Regions from separate parts of the Actinoalloteichus fjordicus genome, predicted to be linked through region 3. Evidence: riboswitches for the same ligand, from Rfam matches in the RefSeq annotation. Region 3 holds a riboswitch; each other region holds the start of a gene.
The links. Region 3 has a riboswitch for cobalamin ahead of UA74_RS13175 (CbiQ family ECF transporter T component). Riboswitches for the same ligand answer to the same signal wherever they lie in the genome.
Positions count from the first base shown of each region.

Region 1: linked by a shared signal. The riboswitch ahead of UA74_RS32085 (hypothetical protein) and the one ahead of UA74_RS13175 (CbiQ family ECF transporter T component) in region 3 are both predicted to bind cobalamin.
Region 2: linked by a shared signal. The riboswitch ahead of UA74_RS11350 (ribonucleoside-diphosphate reductase subunit alpha) and the one ahead of UA74_RS13175 (CbiQ family ECF transporter T component) in region 3 are both predicted to bind cobalamin.
Region 4: linked by a shared signal. The riboswitch ahead of metE (5-methyltetrahydropteroyltriglutamate--homocysteine S-methyltransferase) and the one ahead of UA74_RS13175 (CbiQ family ECF transporter T component) in region 3 are both predicted to bind cobalamin.

Region 1 is NZ_CP016076.1:4,272,695-4,277,730, reverse strand. It holds gene UA74_RS32090 (prenyltransferase/squalene oxidase repeat-containing protein) at 1-1,123, opposite strand, end outside; gene UA74_RS32085 (hypothetical protein) at 1,123-1,707, opposite strand; cobalamin riboswitch at 1,795-1,951, opposite strand; gene UA74_RS18225 (ferredoxin) at 2,373-2,567, opposite strand; gene UA74_RS18220 (cytochrome P450) at 2,863-4,074, opposite strand; gene UA74_RS18215 (LacI family DNA-binding transcriptional regulator) at 4,631-5,036, shown strand, end outside.
Region 2 is NZ_CP016076.1:2,527,696-2,532,731, reverse strand. It holds gene UA74_RS11360 (metal ABC transporter ATP-binding protein) at 1-96, opposite strand, end outside; gene UA74_RS11355 (metal ABC transporter solute-binding protein, Zn/Mn family) at 93-1,094, opposite strand; cobalamin riboswitch at 1,281-1,526, shown strand; gene UA74_RS11350 (ribonucleoside-diphosphate reductase subunit alpha) at 1,712-4,246, shown strand; gene UA74_RS11345 (ribonucleotide-diphosphate reductase subunit beta) at 4,341-5,036, shown strand, end outside.
Region 3 is NZ_CP016076.1:2,952,632-2,957,667, forward strand. It holds gene UA74_RS13170 (ABC transporter ATP-binding protein) at 1-1,125, opposite strand, end outside; gene UA74_RS13175 (CbiQ family ECF transporter T component) at 1,122-2,219, opposite strand; cobalamin riboswitch at 2,500-2,643, opposite strand; gene UA74_RS13180 (hypothetical protein) at 3,113-4,333, shown strand; gene UA74_RS13185 (glycosyltransferase) at 4,531-5,036, opposite strand, start outside.
Region 4 is NZ_CP016076.1:2,539,508-2,544,543, forward strand. It holds gene UA74_RS11390 (ABC transporter permease) at 1-631, shown strand, start outside; gene UA74_RS11395 (acyl-CoA thioesterase) at 1,428-1,976, opposite strand; cobalamin riboswitch at 2,056-2,308, shown strand; gene metE (5-methyltetrahydropteroyltriglutamate--homocysteine S-methyltransferase) at 2,458-4,758, shown strand; gene UA74_RS11405 (S-(hydroxymethyl)mycothiol dehydrogenase) at 5,017-5,036, shown strand, end outside.

The sequences.
Region 1 (5,036 bases), 1.3 Mb from region 3:
GCTCGGGCGGCTCGACGGGTGGTGTCGCCGACAGCCCGAGCAGCGCCTGCGCGGTCGCCCGCCGCAGCCGGTCCTGGTTGCCCGCGCGGCTCCAGTACAGCGGCCCGTCGGTCTGGACGTCCAGGTAGTCGCGCGCCGAGTAGGAGACCGCGCCGGTCATGGCGCCGGGGTCGACACCGGCACGGAGCTGGATCGAGGTCAGCCAGCCGCCCGCGCGTCCGGCGGGCCCCGTCTGGTCCGCGACGGTGAGCGCGAGGGCGGCGAGACCGGTGCTGTTGGCGTTGCGGGTCTGCTCGATCAGCTCCGGCGTGGAGGAGTCGAAGCCGAAGGCGCCGTCGTGGTACTGCCGGTCGAGCAGCCAGCGCACGCCCCGATCCAGGGCGCCCGCGTTACCGCCGACCTCGGCCAGCGCCCAGACGGCCATCGCCGTGTTGTCGACGCTGACCAGCGCGTCGTCGCTGCCCGCGCAGGTCGAGCCGACGTTCTCGGGCGGGGGGTTCGCGCGGAAGCCGCCGCTGGGGCACTGTTGCCGCACCAGGTAGTCGATGCTCGCTCGCTGATCGATCGGCGTGCCGGTGTGCCGGGCGTGCTCGTCCATGGCGATCAACGCCAGCGCCTGGGAGAAGGTGTTCGACAGGTCTCGTCGCGGGTCGTAATCACCCGCGTTCAGGTTGCGGTACCGACCGTCGACGTCGAGCGTCGCGGTGAGCCGGTCCACCAGGTCGATCGGGACACCGTTGGAGTCGACGCCCCAGTCCGCCGGGTCGACCCCGGCCCGCAGGGCGACCATCAGTCGTTTCGCGAGAACACCGGAGTTGGCGAGGTTGCCGTTGTAGAACATCTCGCGCAGCGCGCGGACGCCGAGATCGAAGGTCGTCCCGGTGCGGCCCGCCGCATGCAGGCCGAGCAGCGCATCCGCCTGCAGGCCCGCGTCGGGGGAACCAGGGGTGGCGCTGGGATAGACGTAGTCGAGTCGGACGAACTCCCGTTCCAGGAACTCGGCCGCCGTGCCCGCCTCGGCCGACGCGGCGATGATCGCCGGGTCTGCCGAGGCGGCAGAGGGAACGACCGTCGAGGCGAGGAGCAGCGCTCCCGCCGTCAGGCCGAGGAGAGGCTTGAGCATCAGCTGGTCGGCGTCCAGTTCGGGTCGAGTGCCTCGTCCAGCGTCAGGCTCATCTCGTTCGGGTCGGCCACGGTGCCCGCCCCGAAGGAGAAGCCGAGGACGTCGCCCAACGGCGGGTCGTAGGTGTCCACGCCCTCATCCGCATAACCCCACGCGTCGCCGGCCACGTCGGGCACCCAGAACGCCCAGTACGGCGCGTTGGGCAGGAAACCGTCGCACGCGTCGGCGGTGGCCGAGGGCAGGCCGTCGATCCGGCACAGGTACTGGTAGGGGCCGGTCTCGCCCTGTCCGATGCCGTGCTCCGGCGCGACGTCCACATCGGTCAGCGCGGCGAACGCGGTCGCCGGGTCGCCGTCGGTGCACCGCCGGACGACGTCGCCGCCCGCGTGTCCGGTGAAGTCGACGACCACCGTGACGCCGGTCGTCCCGGTGCAGGGACCGTCGGTCCAGGCGACGGTGACCGAGTCGTCGGCGGTGGGCGCGGCGGCCGGGACGGCCGCGACGGCCGTGCCGCCGAACAGAAGCAGAGAACCTGCGAAGAGGCCGGTTAAGAGACGACGCCGGACGGAGAGGCTCAAGGACATGGCCTGTGAGTTCCCTTCGGTTCGGGCAGACCGCAGTCCGGAGCCGCGCAGGCTCCGAAGCTCCGCGCTGCACACCACGACAGAGGAGCCGAGCAGTACCGCACGACGGGCATTCCGACTGACACCCGAGGAACACGGGTGCTCACGGCTGCGGGACAGTGCCGGACTCACACCGGCTTCCCCCATCGAACGGCAGGACGCATTCGTCTCTTGTGGAGAGACGACCTCTCGACGGTAGCTCATCGGGCAGCGTGGAGGAAGACGCCTTCTTCACCACAGGTTCACATCGGGTGGCGGCGGGCGGGGCGCGCGAGGGGGCGTGTCCTGCGGGCTGCGGTGCACGGGACCCCGGCGCATGCGCCAGGGCGGAGCCCCGAACACGGCGGCAGGGCACCCGCGGGCCTGTCTGCCTCGGCGTCTTCCTTCGCCGACGCGGCTCGGCAGTGTGGCTGTCAGCGACTCGCGCCTTCCGTGCCGACGGCGGCTCGCCGAGATGGACTTCGGTTGCGGCGGGCCGCCGTGGCTCTGTGGCGGCTCGCCGCCGTTGGCCCTCTGTCGGCTTGCCGCCGTGCCCAGCCGGGGCCCGGACCGATCCGCCCGCGACATCCGGTCCGCCCGCGGCCCCGGCCCGCGTCACCCTCGGAGCGCCCCGGCCCGCATGGCCGTCACGTGGTGACGGTGATCGCCATGCCGGGGCACACCGCCGCCGCCTCCCGGACCGGGCCGTGCTGGCCCTCGGGAGGATCGGCGTCGAGCAGCAGGACGATGCCGTCGTCCTCCCGTTGATCGAACACCGCCGGGGCGAGCAGCACACACTGGCCCGCTCCACAGCACTTCTGGGTGTCCACGTCCACGTGCATCGGGTGGCTCCTCTCATCGGGGACGGCCCGCTAAGGCCGATGGAAGTCCGCGCAGCCTGGTCGGCATCGCGGTCGAGGTGCCCCGGGTGGGGCGTCCGGCGGACACGTCCAACGCGTGCCCGCCGACCGCCGACCGCCGCGCGCCGACGGCGAGGCCTGCTCGCCCCAGCCGGCGGGCACCGCAGATCGCCTGCGGCACGGCCGATCGGACGCTGGTCGGCCCGGCCCGGCGGGCGCCGGATGAGGGCCGCATCACGCCGGAATGATCAGCGCAGCACGGATCTCGGGCGTCCGGTCACCACCGGACCGGCAGTCGATCGAGCCCGCCGACGAGCAGCCCCTGCCGGAGAGGCAGCTCCTCGACACCGACGGCGAGTTCCAGTCCCGGCAGCCTGCGCACCAGCACGCTCAGCACGGCCTGGAGTTCGGTGCGGGCCAAAGCCTGCCCGAGACACGAGTGCGGGCCGATCCCGAAGGCGAGATGCGGATTCGGCGCCCGTCGCAGGTCCATGGCGTCGGCGTCGGCGAAGGCCTGCTCGTCGCGATTGGCCGAGGCGAGACTGGTGACGACCGTGGTTCCCCTGGTCACGGTCCGGCCGCCCACCTCGATGTCCTCGGTGAGGTAGCGGGGCAGGCCGAAGCCTGCGTTGGCGTCGAAGCGCAGCGCCTCCTCGGCGGCCGTGCGCACCAACGAGGGGTCGGCGACCAGCGCCGTCCACCGCTCGCGCTCGCCGAGCAGCAGCACCACCATCTTCGAGATCATGTTCGCGGTGGTCTCGTGTCCCGCGACCAGCAGGCCCTGCCCGGTGAGCATGAGCAGCTCCTCCGGCAGCCTGCCGTCTGCGGAGTCCGCGACGGCGATCAGCTCGCTCAGCAGGTCCTCGCCGGGATCGGCCCGGCGGGTCGCGATGTGGGCCGCGAAGTACTCGCCGAACTCCTGCTGTGCGGCGTCGATCTCCGCCTGCTCGTACCGATCGAGGCTGAGCATGGTGTCCGACCAGTAGGAGAAGCGGTCCCGGTCGGAGTCCGGCACGCCCAACAGGTCGCAGATCACCCACACCGGCAACGGGAAGGCGAAGGAGGAGACGAGGTCGGCGGGCGCGCCCCGCTCGCACATCTCGTCGAGGAGCCGATCGGCCATCGCCTCGATGGCGGGCCGCATCTGGGACATCCGCTTGGCGGTGAACGCCTTGCCGACCAGCCTGCGCCACTGCTGGTGCGCGTCCGTGGAGGAGTCGATCTGACTCTCGGACGCGAAGATCCCGCCGGATTCGTTGGCCGTGACCCGAGCGGCGTCGTCGGCGCTGAGCGAGCGGGTGAACCGGGGGTCGGCGAGGACCTGCTTCACGTCCTCATAGCGCGTGAGCAGCAGCGCCTCGTCGCCGCTGGCCAGCCGGACGGCGGCGACCGGACACTCCTGCCGGAGGCGTGCCCACTCCGGCGGCGGCTCGTTGGGCGTGGGCAGGGCGAAGGGGTAGTCGAGCGGCTGTCGGTCCTCGGTGGTCACTGAGTTCCTCCTGGGACGGCGACGGCGCCGCCGGGACGGTTCCGCCGCGCCTGGTCTCGTCTGCTGGTCGATTGCGGGGGAGTGCTGGGCGACGACGCGCCGGAGCCTGCACCTCGACCCGACACCCGGCCGTCTCCGGCAGAGACGGGTGGCGACGAGCCGGGCCCGCGAGGCAGGCTGCTGTGGTGGTGGGTGCCCTGACCGGTCGAACGGCCTGCGGGCCGGATCGGGCCGGGCGTCTCGGGCGGTTCCTGTCGGAGGTCGGTCGGGATCACGGCAGTGCGGTCGGTGATCCGAAGCTAGCACGTGCTAGTAGTGGCAGGCAGCTGAGAGCCTGTCTTTGATCCCCACTTTCCTGTTGTGCGGGGCAGGCAGCGGCGATCTGCGGCGTGTTGTCGTCAGTCGACATGACTTCGTCATGTCTCCTTCCTCCGCCTGGCAGCTCATCCACGCTGGTCCCCGCTCACGACTCCAGGGGGATCAAGGACAGGCTCTAAGATTGCCCGATCGGAGCAGCGGCGGGATCGGTGCGGCGGCGAATGAGGTGCACACCGGGATGACGACGGGCAGACGGGTCACGGCCACCGACGTGGCCGCTGAGGCGGGGGTGTCCAGGGCGACCGTCGGCTTCGTGCTCAATCGCACGTCATCGCAGTCGATCTCGGCGGCCACCGCGAAACGGGTTCTCGCCGCGGCGGAACGGCTCGGCTACCAGCCGCACAACGGGGCTCGCGCGCTGCGCAGCGGTCACAGCCGGATCGTGTTGATCGTGCTGCCGAACCTGCCGGTCGGCCATGCGCTCCGGGAACTCCTCGAGGCCGCTACGGTGCGGCTGGCCGACGCCGGGTACCAGCTCGTCGTCCACCATCGGCCGCCGGAGTCTGCCGCGCCCCTCTGGTCGGTGCTGATGCCCGAGATGGTGGTGGGCTTCGAACCGTTCTCGGCCGCCGAGATGCTGTCGA
Region 2 (5,036 bases), 420 kb from region 3:
ATAGCCGACCGTCAGCCCCGTCGCGACGAGGGCGGGCGCGGGCTCGGTCGCCCCTGGAGTCGGCGAATCGGGCGTGGCGGCTGCGCGGCGGATCATCGCAGTCCCGCCACGAGCAGGTCGACGTCGGCGCGGACCATGCCGAGGTAGGTGCCCTCCGGCGTGCCTTCCGCGCCCGCCGCGTCGGAGTACAGGCTTCCGCCGAGCGTCGCCGTCGCGCCGAGGGCGGCCGCCGCGTCGAGCACCGCGGCAGCGGTCTGACCGGACACGCTGGACTCGACGAACACGGCCCGCACGCCGTGCTCGGCGATGACGCCCGCCACTCGATCGATGTCGCCGATGGTCGCCTCGTCCACAGTGGACACGCCCTGCACCGCCTCGACCCGGATGTCGTAGGCGCGGCCCAGGTAGCGGAAGGCGTCGTGCGAGGTGACCAGGATGCGGCGGGACTCCGGAATCTCGGCGAGCCGCTCGCCGACCTCCTCGTGCAGTTCGCTCAGCTCGACGCGATGCCGTTCCCAGCGGCCGTCGAAGCGGTCGGCCCGGTCGGGATCGAGTTCGGCGAGCGTGCCGCCGACCGACGCGAGTGCGTCTCGCCACAGTGCCACGTCGAACCAGATGTGCGGGTCGTACTCCGTCGCCGAGCCCGCTTCCTCGGCGGGAAGGAGCGAGGCGGTCGGCACGGTCTCGCCCACGAACAGGACCGTGGTGTCGCGGGCGAGATCGTCGAGCACCGGCCGGAGCCCGGCCTCCAGATGCAGGCCGACGGCGACGATCAGGTCCGCCTCCCGCAGCAGCCGCAGATCACCCGCCTGGGCCTGATAGAGATGCGGGTCGACGCCGCTGCCCATCAGCCCGGTCAGCTCGATGTCGGTGCCGCCGATCTCACCGACGGCGTCGGTGAGGAAGTTCGTCGTGGTCACGACCCGGAGTCTGCTCCCTGCCTCGCTGTATCCGCCGCCGACGTCCTGGCGCACTGCCCAGGCCGACGCGGCGAGCACGACCAGCAGCGCCGAGGTGATGCCCAGCACGACGCGGCGGCGGCGACGGGCTCTGCTGCGGTGTCTGCCCGATTCGGCTTCCGTTGCCCCGTCCACGGCTCTCCTCTCGAGAAGGACGCCCACTCTGATGAGAGCAGTTTTCACTAAGAACCGGGTCGCGTCACCCTCCCGGTCGGCCCGGTCACCCTGTGATCGCCTCGTTCTCGGCGAGTCACCCTAGCCGACCACAGTCGGGAACACGCCAGGATGTTGGGGTGAGACAAAGCACCGACCCCAACATGTAGTCTCACCCCCGCTGATGGTTCGTCAGGGCGCCTGCCGGTGTCATGACGAGGAGACAGGGAACCCGGTGCGAGTCCGGGACTGCCCCGCAGCGGTGAACGGGAACGAAGGCCGTCGCCGTCCATACCGGACGGTGCACACACTAGGAGACCTCGGTCTCTCGGGAAGTGACGGCCGTAGGACCGGCGAGTCCCACCTCGCCGGAAGCCCGTGAGTCCGAAGACCTGCCATCGGCGCGTGCCACCGAGCACGCCGTCCGAGGCCTCGAGGGTGGGCCGTGTGGACAGCGACGGATCATGCCATCGGCAGGTCCGCGTGCTGCCGCGCGCTCCTCCTCGGGGGTGAACCGATGCCGCCCCGGCTACGAGGAGACCACCGTGACCGTCGAGTCACTCCGACCAGCACGACCCGTTCAGGCAGATCGCCGCGCGATCGCCGAGGGGATTCCCGCCTCCGCCGCTCCCGCGCCGCTTGAACTTCCCGATCGGGTGATCCGGGTCAAGGACGCGGACGGCGCTCTCGCTCCACTCGACGTCGAACGGCTCGCCGCGACCGTGCACGAGGCGTGTGCCGGGCTGGCAGGCGTCACCGCGCAGACCGTCCTCGACGAGACGGTGCGCAACCTCTACGACGGCATCGACGCCGACGAGCTGGCGCTGGCCCAGATCATGGCCGCCCGCAGCATGGTCGAGATCGAGCCGCACTACTCGCAGGTGGCCGCCCGGCTGCTGTTGGAGAAGCTGCGTGCCGAGGCGTTGACCTTCCTCGGCCGCCCCGTGCCCGACGCGAGCCCCGAGGCGGTCGCGGCGAGTTACCCGGCCGCCTTCGAGGCCTTCGTGCGGCGCGGCATCGCCCTGGACCTGCTCGACCCGACCCTCGCCGACTTCGACCTCGGCCGGATCGCCGCCGCGCTGCGCCCGGAGCGCGATCGGGACTTCCAGTTCCTCGGCCTCCAGACGCTCTACGACCGCTACCTCCAGCACAGCGGCGGCGTGCGGTTCGAACTGCCGCAGATGTTCTTCATGCGCGTCGCGATGGGCCTGGCACTGCGCGAGGACGAGCGCGAGGCGCGGGCGATCGAGTTCTACGAGCTGCTGTCCACCTTCGCCTTCATGTGCTCCACCCCGACGCTGTTCAACTCGGGCACCACCCGACCGCAGCTCTCGTCCTGCTTCCTCACCACCGTCGAGGACGACCTGAGCGGGATCTTCCACGGCATCCGCAACAACGCCATGCTGTCGAAGTACGCGGGCGGACTCGGCAACGACTGGACGCCGGTCCGCGGCCTCGGCGCGCACATCAAGGGCACCAACGGCAGCTCGCAGGGCGTCGTCCCCTTCCTGAAGATCGCCAACGACACGGCGGTGGCCGTGAACCAGGGCGGCAAGCGGCTCGGTGCGGTCTGCGCCTACCTGGAGACCTGGCACGTCGATGTCGAGGAGTTCCTCGACCTGCGCAAGAACACCGGCGACGACCGGCGCCGCACCCACGACATGAACACGGCGAACTGGGTTCCCGACGAGTTCCTCCGCCGCGTCGAGGCCGACGACCAGTGGACGCTGTTCTCCCCCGACGAGGTCCCCGACCTGCACGACCTCTACGGCACCGCGTTCGCCGAGCGGTACCGGGAGTACGAGCGGGCCGCCGACCGGGGTGAGATCAGGGTCTTCCGCCGGGTCCGGGCCGTCGAGCTGTGGCGGCGGATGCTGACCATGCTGTTCGAGACCGGCCACCCGTGGATCACCTTCAAGGACCCGTGCAACCTGCGCTCGCCGCAGCAGCACATCGGCGTGGTGCACTCGTCGAACCTGTGCACCGAGATCACGCTGAACACCTCCGCCGACGAGGTCGCCGTCTGCAACCTCGGGTCGGTCAACCTGGCCGAGCACCTGCGCCCCGGCCCCGACGGACGGCTGGAGCTGGATCGGGAGCGGCTGGCCGCCACCGTCACCACCGCCGTGCGGATGCTGGACAACGTCATCGACGTGAACTTCTACACGATCCCCGAGGCACGACGGTCGAACCTGCGGCACCGCCCGGTCGGCCTGGGCATGATGGGCTTCCAGGACGCCCTGTTCCAGCTCGGTCTGCCGATCGCCTCCGATGAGGCGGTGGCCTTCGCCGACCGCAGCATGGAGGAGATCAGCTACCACGCCATCGCCGCGTCCAGCGAGCTGGCGGCGCAGCGCGGCAGCTACGAGTCCTACGCGGGCTCGCTGTGGAGCCGGGGCGTGCTGCCCATCGACTCGATCGCCCTGCTGGCCGAGCAGCGGCAGAGCGGCGACCTGGTCATGGACACGACGTCCACGATGGACTGGCAGTCCCTGCGCGAACGGGTCCGCACCGTCGGAATGCGCAATTCGAACGTGATGGCCATCGCGCCGACCGCGACCATCGCCAACATCTGCGGCGTGAGCCAGTCCATCGAGCCGCAGTATCAGAACCTGTTCGTGAAGTCGAACATGTCCGGCGACTTCACCGTGGTCAACCCGCATCTGGTGGCCGCGCTGAAGGAGCGGGGTCTGTGGGACGAGCAGATGATCGCCGACCTGAAGCGTCACGACGGCAGGCTGGGCGCGATCGGCCGCGTGCCCGCGGAGCTGCGCTCGCTCTACGCCACGGCGTTCGAGATCGACCCGAAGTGGCTGGTGCTGGCCGCCTCCCGCAGGCAGAAGTGGCTCGACCAGGCGCAGTCGCTGAACCTCTACCTGGCCGAGCCCAGCGGCCGCAAGCTCGACACCCTGTACCGGCTGGCCTGGCGCTCCGGCCTGAAGACCACGTACTACCTGCGGGCGCAGAGCGCCACCCACGTGGAGAAGAGCACGTTGCAGGGCACCGACGGCAGGCTCAACGCGGTCCAGGCGGGCGGACCAGCACCGACGCCCGTCCCGGCGGCCGAGGTTCCCGTCGCCATCTCGGCGGCGGCCTGCGCGATCGACGAGCCGGATTGCGAGGCCTGCCAGTGACCAGGACGCACCCGATCACCCGGCCGACCGCCGGAGCAGGCACGGGGCCCGGCAGCAGGGCCGCCACCGAACACGAGCGCAACGGAGCAGACCGATGACCGGAGTCGAGACGCAGCGCACCGCCCCCGTCGAGGGCAGCGGCCTCGGCGAGATCGACCGCCAGGGCGGCCGGGTCGACGTCGACGACAAGGCGATGATCAACGCCAGGGCAGACGTCAATCAGCTGCTGCCGCTGAAGTACCGCTGGGCCTGGGAGAAGTACCTCGCGGGCTGTAACAACCACTGGATGCCCACCGAGGTCTCCATGCAGGCCGACATCGCGCTGTGGAAGTCCGCCGACGGGCTGACCGACGACGAGCGTCGGATGATCAAGCGCAATCTGGGCTTCTTCGCCACCTCGGAGTCGCTGGTCGCGAACAACATCGTGCTGGCGGTGTACCGGCAGCTCACCAACCCGGAGTGCAGGCAGTACCTGCTCCGCCAGGCGTTCGAGGAGGCCGTGCACACGCACACCTTCCAGTACATCTGCGAGAGCCTCGGCCTGGACGAGGGCGAACTGTTCAACATGTACCGGGAGGTGCCCTCGATCACCGCGAAGGCGGCGTGGGCACTGGAGTACACCCGCAACCTGGAGGACCCGGAGTTCCGCACCGGGACCTTCGAGGCCGACCAGGCCTTCCTGCGGGACCTGGTGGCCTTCTACGTGATCTTCGAGGGCATGTGGTTCTACACCGGCTTCGCCCAGATCCTCTCGCTGGGCAGGCGGCACAAGATGGTCGGCATCGCCGAG
Region 3 (5,036 bases):
CTCCAGATACAGCAGGTCGGCCGCCGTCTGCGGCACCAGGCCGACGAGAGCCCTGGCCCGATGCGCGGGCTCGGCCGCCGGATCGAGTCCGCCGGTGAGCACAGTGCCGCCCGCGCGGCGGCCCGAACCCTGCAGAGCCCACAGCAGTGAGGACTTGCCGGAGCCGTTTCGGCCCATCAGCGCGGTGACCTGACCGCCGTGCAGGTCGAGGTTCACCGCCCGGACCGCCACGACGTCGCCGTGCCGCACCACCACGTCGTGTGCCGACAGCAGCGGCGACTCCGTCGCCGCCCTCTCCGGCGCGGGCGGGGCGTGGTCGGTCAGCCGGGCGCGCAGCTCAGGCGCCCGTCTGCGGGCGTCGCGCACCGACAACGGCAGCGGCGTCCAGCCCGCCAGCCTGCCCAGCTCCACCACCGGCGGCGCCAGCGTCGCGTCCGCCAGCACCTCGGCGGGCCGCCCGTCGACCACGCCGCCGTCGCCGGGCAGGTAGACCATGCGGTCGGCGTACTGCACGACCCGTTCCAGCCGGTGCTCGGCGATCACCACCGTGACCCCGAGATCGTGCACGAGCCGGGTGACCGAGGCCAGCACCTCTTCGGCGGCCGTCGGGTCCAGCGCCGAGGTCGGCTCGTCGAGCACCAGCACCCGAGGATGCACGGTGAGCACCGAGCCGATCGCCACCCGCTGCTGCTGCCCACCAGACAGGGAACGCAGCGACCGGTCCCGCAGCTCCGCGATTCCGAGCAGGTCCAGCGTCTCCTCGACGCGCTTGCGCATCACCTCGGCGGGAATCGCGAGCTGCTCCATGCCGTAGGCCAGCTCCTCCTCCACCGTGTCGGTGACGAAACCTGCCAGCGGGTCCTGGCCGACGACTCCGACCAGGTCGGCGAGTTCACGGGGTGGATTCGTCCTCGTGTCCCGTCCCGCCACCGTGACTCGGCCGCGCAGCGTCCCGCCGGTGAAGTGCGGCACCCGGCCGTTGATCGCACCGAGCAGCGTCGACTTGCCCGAGCCGGTGTGACCGACCACGAGGCACAGCTCGCCCTCCTCGATCTCCAGGTCGACACCGGACAGGACGGGGGCGGACTCGCCATAGTGGACCGCCACCTCCTCGAAGCGGATCATGAGCGGACCTCCGGCGGCGGGGCGAACCACGCGGGGGCGACTCCCGCGAGGATGCCGAGCACCGGCGGCAGCGTCACCGTCGGCCAGCTCAGCGGGCTGAGTGAGGGATAGAGGTTCGCCGGGTCGACCCCGGCGGTCACGGTGAGCACGAGGGCGGCGGTCAGGCCCGACAGCACCACGAGCGTCTCCGGCAGGCGCCACCGGTCGGGCCGGTAGACGCTGCGGCGGATTCGCCTGCCTGCGACGAGGAAGCCCGCACCGGCGACGAGCAGGCCCGCGACCGCCATCGGCAGCCCGAAGGCGTGCCGGGTGCCGTCCAACAGCCCGTACACGCCGACACACACGCCGAGCAGGCCCGCGATCACCAGCACCCCGGTCAGCAGACGAGTCCGCCTCGGCGTGTCGCCGAACCGGCCGTACCCTCGGGAGTCCATCGCCGAGGCCAGGGCGAGCGACCGGTCCATGGCATCGGCCAGTACCGGGACCACGATGCCGCGCAACGCCCGGAGCCCGCGTTGTCTGCCGCCGCGCAGCCGCCGGGCCCGGCGGACCCGCAGGACGCTCTCCATGAGCTGCGGCGCCACGGAGAGGGCCACCACCACGGCCGTGCTGATCTGGTAGAGCGCCGCAGGCACCGCCTTGAGCATCCGGCGCGGATCGGCCAGCGAGTTCGCCGCGCCGAGACAGATCAGCATCGTCGCCAGGCGCAGCCCGTCGTAGAGCCCGCCGAGCAGCTCCTCGGCGCTCACCGGGCCGAGCAGCCGGATGCCCGCCGCCGCCTCCGGGAGCGTGATCTCCGGCAGCACGAACAGGATGTGCTCGCCCGCACCGCCCCCGAAGATCATCCGCCACAACACGCGCATGACGACGATGAACACCCCGAGGTACACGTACATCCGGAACGTGGCGGCCCACGGCGCCCGGCCGCGACGCCGGACCACGACGTACCCCGCCACCACCAGGATCAGCGACAACAGCAGCGGATTGGTCGTGCGGCCCGCTGCGGCCGCCAGGGCCAGTGCCCATAACCACCAGGCACCGGGATGCAGGGCTCTCGGGAGCCGCGTCGAGGCCCGGAGCACCGATGCGGTCACGCCGCCCACGTCCCGGAGGCACGGGGCTCGCAGGGCCGCTCGGCAGGAGGGCTGTCATGCCGGTCTCGGGGCCGCCGACGGGCCTGCGCGGCGCGGAGCGAGGGCGTCTCGACCACGATCCGGTGTCCGGCGGCGGTCTGCGGCCTGCGCAGCGTGGTACCCGACATGCCTCGATGCCTTCCCCGAGCGGGTCGAGAGAGGCATCCGACCAAGAGCAGGCGCCGCCGACGTCGGCGTGCGTGCTCGAATCGGACTCCACCTGCGGACCACGACAGTGTGAACGAGCCCTCGTCCCCGGACGGGCATTCCGGCTCGTCGTGCCTCGGCACGAACCACGGCTGCGGGTCAGCGCCGGACTTCGACCGGCTTCCCCCGCCGGGGACGTCTGAAGTTGTCACGACCGGTCAGCGGTCGTCGAGAGACTACCGAGGAGATTAACTCACTCGAGTGGTCCTGGGTCGGCGCACGCGGCAGACCGTTCAGCCGTGCCGGCTCGAGCCACCAAGTCGTTCCTCCGCCCTGCGCCGGGCCCGAGACACCCGGCTCGATGTGCTCGACTCGGCGCGGTCGGCGGATCGGCGCAGGCGGCGGTACGCAGTCGAACCCGGTGACGCACGGCGAAGGGCGCCGCATCGAGCGCTCGTCGCCGATGGGCAGGACGCGGTCGACCCTCGGCCCGCCGGATGCATCGTCGGAGACGGGACTGCTGTGCCGAGTGGTCCGCCACCCACGGAGATCATTACGATGAGTAGTCGACGTCCGTCACTAAGGGTGGTAGATCCGCGAAGTTCAGGTGACAGGGCTCGTGATGTCGCGACGGCAGCCACGAGATCGACCGGCGGTGTGCCAGCTACCGCAGGCCCGTGTCCAGGACGAAAGACGAGGCAGCCGCAATGAGGATCGCCGTCATCGGAGAATTCCGTGCTGACCGAGTGGTCGACGCCATCACCCGTTCCGGCCACCACGACCTGGTGTTGTTAGGGCCGACGGACGTCGCCGACTACGTCGGCAGGCGGGCTCGTCACCGGCACCTGGCGGCGAGTGCGGAACCGGAGGACCTGCTGGCGGTCTGGACCGAGGAAGACGTCGAGCTGGTCATCCCGAGCCTCTATCCGGTCGACCAGGAACAGCTGCTGCCCAGCCTGGCCGCCGCCGCCGACGCGTGGCGCGGCCCCGGCAGGCACGCCGTCGTCCACTCGACCCGCTTCGCCGACCTGGTCACCGACAAGGCGATGTTCCATCGCGTCGCGCTCGCGGCGGGCTGGCCGGTGCCCGAGGCCGTCATCTGCGACCGGGTGGAGGAACTGGAGTCGGCGGTGCGTCGGATCGGCGGCCTGCCCGTCATGGTGAAGGAGGCCAGGTCACTCCCACGCGCGGGCCGCTGGCATGTCGACACCGAGCAGCGCCTCACGACGCTGCCGCTGACCGCCTTCCCCGTCGTCGTTCAGCGTGTCTGCCGGGGTGAGGAGTTCGGCCTCGAACTCTTGAGCGGCGCGAACGTCACCGACTGCTGGCCGATCGCCTCCTTCGGTCCGCTGGACCAGCGCTGCATTCCGGGGCATCGGGCGCGGCTCGCTCCGATCGCGCTCTCGCCTGCCGTGATCACCGAGCTGGCCGGGTTCATCCGCGGCATGACCGACCAGTTCGACGTGTGCGGTCCATGGCAGATCGACTTCGCCGTCTGCGACGGCAGGCTCCAGGTGCTGGAGGTCAACGGCAGGCTCAGCGGCATGGCCGATCTCAGCGCGGCCACCACCGGCCTCGATCCCTACGACGCCTTCGTCGACGCCTGCCTCGGCCAGCCCCGTGTCGTGCCGCCTGCCCGCCGGCTCGCCCTGGAGCTGCCGATCCGTCTCGACGCGCAGCTGCCGGGACTGCCGTGGGGTGTGCGCATGAGGCGACAGTTTCCGCTGCCCACGAACCGGTCGCTGCCGGTGGACTTCCAACGGCTGCTCGTCACGGCGGACGATCCGGTGCTCCTGGCGAAGTGGCTGCGCGACTTTCCCCCGGACGCCCTGCTCACCGGATCGCCGGGTCAGCTCGCGGCCATCGCGCTGGAGATGAGCCCGCTGTTCACCTCGGCGGGGTGGCCTCGGGGCTGTCCGCCGGTCTGAACCGGCGACTCCGGGTTCGTATCAGCCGTGATCCGGCCTGCGAATGCTCCGGGGCCGCTCAGCAGCGCAGGCGCCTGCCGTGTCGGTGCTGTTCGCACCCTTGGCGCGGCAGCGCTGCGGCTCGGGTGCGGCTGGGTGCCTCGCGACGTCTCCCGACTGACGCCGGAGCCAGGCGGGCCGAAGGCAGGCGCCGCGACTCAGCAGGACCGCCCGGCCTGCTCGACGGCGGCGGCGATCGCGGAGCAGGGGTCGTGCGCCTCGTATTCGGCCTGGAGCCGTCGGGCCCGGTCGCGGAGGAGCGGATCGTCCAGGATGCTCTCGACGGCCTTGCGGATGTCCGCCTCGTCCGGGTCCCCGGTGCCGAGGTTGACGGCCGCCCCTGCCCAGGCGGCCTTGGCACCGACCTCGATCTTGTCCTCGGTGTCGCCCGCCAGCACCATCGGGACCCCGTGACGCAGTGCCTGCTGGACGCCGCCGTAGCCGCCGTTGCTGACCAGCACGTCGACGTGGGGGAGCATGGCGTCGAAGGGGATGAACTCGGCGACTCGTGCATTGGCGGGCAGTCCGGCGGGCACGACGTCGCGGCCGGTGGTGACGACGACCAACGCATCGAGATCGGCCAGGGCGCGCAGCGTGGGCTCGATCAGCCTGCTGAGGTCGTCGTTGGCGATGGTGCCCTGTGAGACGACGATCAGTCGACCCG
Region 4 (5,036 bases), 410 kb from region 3:
CTTCGGCGGTGCGCTCGACCGCAGCGGCGGCTACGTCGACTACGCCGTTCCCGGCGTGCTCATCCTGTCGGCGGGCTTCAGCGCCTCGCAGACGGGGATCGGCCTGACGAGCGATCTGGTCACGGGCGTCGTCGATCGATTCCGCTCACTGCCGATCGTCGTGTCCTCGGTGCTCACCGGGCATGTGGTCGCGAACCTGCTGCGCAACCTCGTCTCCACGACACTGGTGATCCTCGTTGCACTGCTGATCGGCTTCCGACCCGCCGCGAACGTCCTCGAATGGGCGGCTGCCTTCGGGGTGGTGGCCCTCTACATCCTGATGATCAGCTGGCTGTCGATGATCTTCGGACTGCTGGCCAAGACCGTGGAGGGTGCCGGCCAGTTCTCCTTCGTCATCCTCTTCCTGCCCTATCTGAGCAGCGCGTTCGTCCCCACCGAGACGATGCCGGACGCACTGCGCGTCGTCGCGGACAATCAGCCTGCCACGCCGGTCATCGAGACGGTGCGGGCGCTGCTGACGGGGTCGCCGGTCGGGAACAGCGCGGCATGGGCCCTCGGCTGGTGCGTCGGGCTCGGCGCGCTGGCGTTCGTGATCTCCAGCGTGCTGTTCGTCCGTCGCACCAGCCGCTGACCCTCGGCTGATCTCGATGCGCGCGGCGGCGGTGCACCGTGGGGGAGAGCCGCTGATCCGCACGACGTCGGACGATCGACCGAGACGGGGCCCCGTGCCCTCGGCGGCGCGCCCGGAGCGGCAGCGTCCCTGGCATCTCGGTGCCGCGAAACCCGGTGACGGGGACGAGAACGGGGATCTCGACCGCGGTCAGCCGGGCACGGCGCCCGTACCGGCAGGCGCCGTGGCGACACGGTGCTCCGCAACGGACGGTGGCTCCGTGGTGAGTGGACGGCCGATCGGCAGGCCCGATGACGCCGCCCCCGGCCGTTCTCCGCGCTGACGGAGCGCGGCCGGACTCCCCCGATCGGGCGGATGACGAGCGCCGGGGGTGTGCTCGGTCGGTGAGGGGGAAGCCGTCACGGTGTGGGGCGGCGGCCCTGCGGACGGCACGGCAGGCGGGTGCAGGGGGGAGGCCCGTCTGTGGTGTCGCCCGATGTCTGCTCGGGTCCGCTGTTGCACGTGCGGGCGGTTCGTCGTCGATGAGGGGTGACGACGAACCGCCCGCACTCGGCTTCTCCGCCCCGACCATCCTCGCCCGGCCTGCCTGTCGGCGGGTTCGCCTGCGCCGGGACGCAGCCATCGTTCGCTGCGAGCGCCGAGGGCGGGCGGCTGCCCTGCCTCGCAGGCCGCGTGCGGCGGGGAGTGGTCGGGCGGGCACCGGTCCGGCCCCGCCGAGCGACCTCGCCGGCCTGGCCCGGACGGGACAGGCCGCCGCCGTGCCTGCCCGCCGGATCGCCTCGGCGCCGACCGTGACTCAGGAGCGGGCAGCGGGGTCCGAGGCCGCAGGCTCGGGGCCGACCTCTCGACTGCGCTTGATGGCCGCGCGTCGGGCCAACCGGTGCTCACGGCGGATGCCCGCCTCGGCGTGCCGTCGTCGATCGGTCGCCGACTCGGGAAGGACCTCGGGAACCGGTCTCGGCTTCCCGTCGGAGTCGACCGCGACGAACACCAGGTAGGCGCTCGCCACATGCGTGGGCGGCACCGACTCGTTCCAGCGCTCGGCCACGACCCGCACCCCGACCTCCATCGAGGTGCGACCCGTCCAGTTGACCTGGGCGCTGGCGTGTACGAGATCACCGACGCGAACCGGGATCAGGAACAGCATCTCGTCCATGAACACTGTCAGCGCCGTGCCACCCGAGTGTCGCCCGGCGCAGGCCGCCGCGACGTCGTCGACGAACTTCATGATCACGCCGCCGTGCACCGTGCCGTACAGGTTCGTCTCGGTCGCGGTCATGATCTGACTGAGCGTGGTGGCCGCTGCCGAGGTCGGCTTACCGGGAAGCTCGGAGACGGGATGCATGGCGTCGAGGGTAGGCGATCCCGGCCTGCGAGATGTCGAGTCCGCGTCGAGACGAGCCCGTTAGGATCGGTTTCGCCGATGGTTCGTCGGCGTCCACGGCCCACGCCGAACGGCGTGGATCAGCGGCGGTGACGAGGCAAGAGGGAACCCGGTGGGAATCCGGGACTGCCCCGCAGCGGTGAGCGGGAACGAACTCCGTCACCGTCCTCACAGCGAGGACGGTCACAGCACTGGAGGTCCGGCCTCCGGGAAGCGACGGACAGTAGGTCAGCCGACCTCGACGGTCGGAAGCGCCCGTGAGTCCGAAGACCTGCCGTCGGCGGCGCGGTCCCGACGGGTCCGTGCCGCTCCGAGGTCTTCGCGGGAGGACCGGGGTGAGCAGTCAGTCGGGGACCGGTCTCGGTCCTGCCCGTTCTGCTCGCGTTCCGGTCGCTCGCGTGCCCGCCTCGGGGTTTCGTTGCCGCCTCGCGAGGAGAGAGCAGTGACCCATCGCACGCATGTCCCGGCGCTCGGCGCCACGGTCCTGGGCTACCCCCGGATCGGACCCGATCGAGAACTCAAGCGTGCCCTGGAGGCGTACTGGGCCGGGCGGATCGACGCCTCGGCCCTGCACGAGGTCGCGGCCGCATTGCGCGCGGCCACCTGGACGGCCTTGCGGGACGCAGGCCTCGGCTCGGTGCCCTCCAACACGTTCTCCTACTACGACCAGGTCCTCGACACGGCGGTCCTGGTCGACGCGTTGCCCGCCCGCTATACCGAGTCGGGTCGCACGCCGTTGGACGCCTACTTCGCCGCCGCCAGGGGAGCCGACTCCCTCGCGCCCCTGGAGCTGACCAAGTGGTTCGACACCAATTATCACTACCTGGTGCCCGAACTGGGCCCGGACACCGTGCTGCGACTGGCCGGCCGCAAGCCGGTCGAGGAGTTCCGGGAGGCCGCTGCCCTCGGCATCACCACCCGGCCGGTGCTGATCGGGCCGGTCACGTTCCTGCTGCTCTCCAAGTCCGCCCCCGACGCTCCGGCAGGCTTCGACCGGCTGGACCTGCTCGACGCGATGATCGACACACAGCTGGAACTCCTCGCCGAGCTGGCGGACGCGGGCGCGGAATGGGTCCAGTTCGACGAACCCGCCTTCGCAGCCGATCGGACTCCGGCGGAACTCGACGCGCTCGCCCATGCCTACCGCAGGCTCGGCGAGGCTCAGCGGCGACCCAATCTCCTGGTCACCGGCTATCACGGTGCACTCGCTGACGCACTGGGCGTGCTCGCCGACGCGCCGATCGAGGCCGTCGGACTCGACCTCGTGGCGGGTCGGGCCGACCTGGTGGGCATCGCGAGCATCGCCGGGATTCGGAACAAGACCCTCCTCGCCGGGGTCGTCGACGGACGCAACGTCTGGCGCACCGACCTCGACGAGGCCCTCGCCTACTGCGCGACTCTGCTCGGGGTGGCCGACAAGGTCGAGGTCGGCACCTCCGCGCCGTTGCTGCACGTCCCCTACGACCTCGACGCCGAATCCGGGCTCGACCCCGCGCTGCGTGCCCGGCTCGCCTTCGCTCGACAGAAGGTGGACGAGGTCGTCCTGCTGAGCAAGGCGCTCAGCGGGGCCGACGAGGTGGCCGCCGAGCTCCAGGAGTCGCGGCGGGCCCTGCGGGCACGCGAAGGCGCGGCAGCCCGCGACCAGCGGGTCAGGGCCAGGCTCGACTCGCTGCGTCCGGAGCACAGCAGGCGGGCCGACTATCAGGTCCGGGTCGAGGGCCAGGCCGAACGGCTGGGCCTGCCGCCGCTGGCCACCACGACCATCGGCTCCTTCCCCCAGACCGGCGGGGTTCGCCGGGCGAGGGCGGACCGCCGGGCGGGCCGGATCGACGAGGACGAGTACCGGCGGCGGATGCGCGCGGAGATCGCCGACGTCATCGCGCTTCAGGAGGACATCGGCCTGGACGTGCTGGTCCACGGCGAACCGGAACGCAATGACATGGTGCAGTACTTCGCCGAGAACCTGGCGGGCTTCCTGTCCACCGAGCACGGCTGGGTGCAGTCCTACGGCTCCCGCTGTGTCCGGCCGCCGATCATCCACGGCGACGTCAGCAGGCCCGCCCCGATGACCGTCGAGTGGAGTTCCTACGCACAGTCGCTGACCGAGCGGCCGGTCAAGGGGATGCTCACCGGACCGGTCACGATCCTGGCCTGGTCTTTCGTCCGAGACGATCAGCCGCTCGGCGACACGGCACGCCAGGTGGCGCTGGCGCTCCGCGACGAGATCCGCGATCTGGAGAGCGCCGGGCTGCGCATCGTGCAGGTGGACGAACCCGCGTTGCGGGAGCTGCTGCCGCTGCGGGAGGCCGACCGCGCCGACTACCTCGCCTGGGCGGTCGACTCCTTCCGGCTGGCGACCTCCGGCGCCGCCGACAGCACGCAGATCCACACCCATCTGTGCTACTCGGAGTTCGGGGACGTCATCGACGCGATCGACGCGCTCGACGCGGACGTGACGACGATCGAGGCGGCGCGCTCTCGGATGGAGGTGCTGGACGACCTGCACAAGATCGGCTACCGCCGAGGCGTGGGTCCCGGCGTCTACGACATCCATTCGCCGCGAGTGCCCGACGAGGCCGAGGTGACCCGGCTGATCGGCGCGGCGCTGGACGCGGTGCCCGGCGACCGGTTGTGGGTGAATCCCGACTGCGGCCTGAAGACCAGGGGATACGCCGAGGTCGAACCCGCCCTGCGTGCCATGGTCTCGGCGGCCCGAGCCCTGCGGACGCAGGTTCGCGGCTGACGTTCGCCGATGCCCGGCGCCGGACGTCACCCGCGAGTGAGTCCGGCGCCGGGCGTCGAGCGATCCGCTGGATCGGCCGTTCTTCCCGGCAGGCGGCGGCCGATCCGACCCCGAGGCACTCGGTGTGTGCGTCACCCCCGGAAGGGGGCCTGCGGACTCCCCGCGTGGCGGTGGATCGGCGGCCTGTGCTGCTCTACCGTGATCCTTCGCCCCGACGCCGCCGAGGCGCCGGGCACCGGGTCGACCAGAGGAGTTCGGATGCCGCAGCAGGTCAGAGC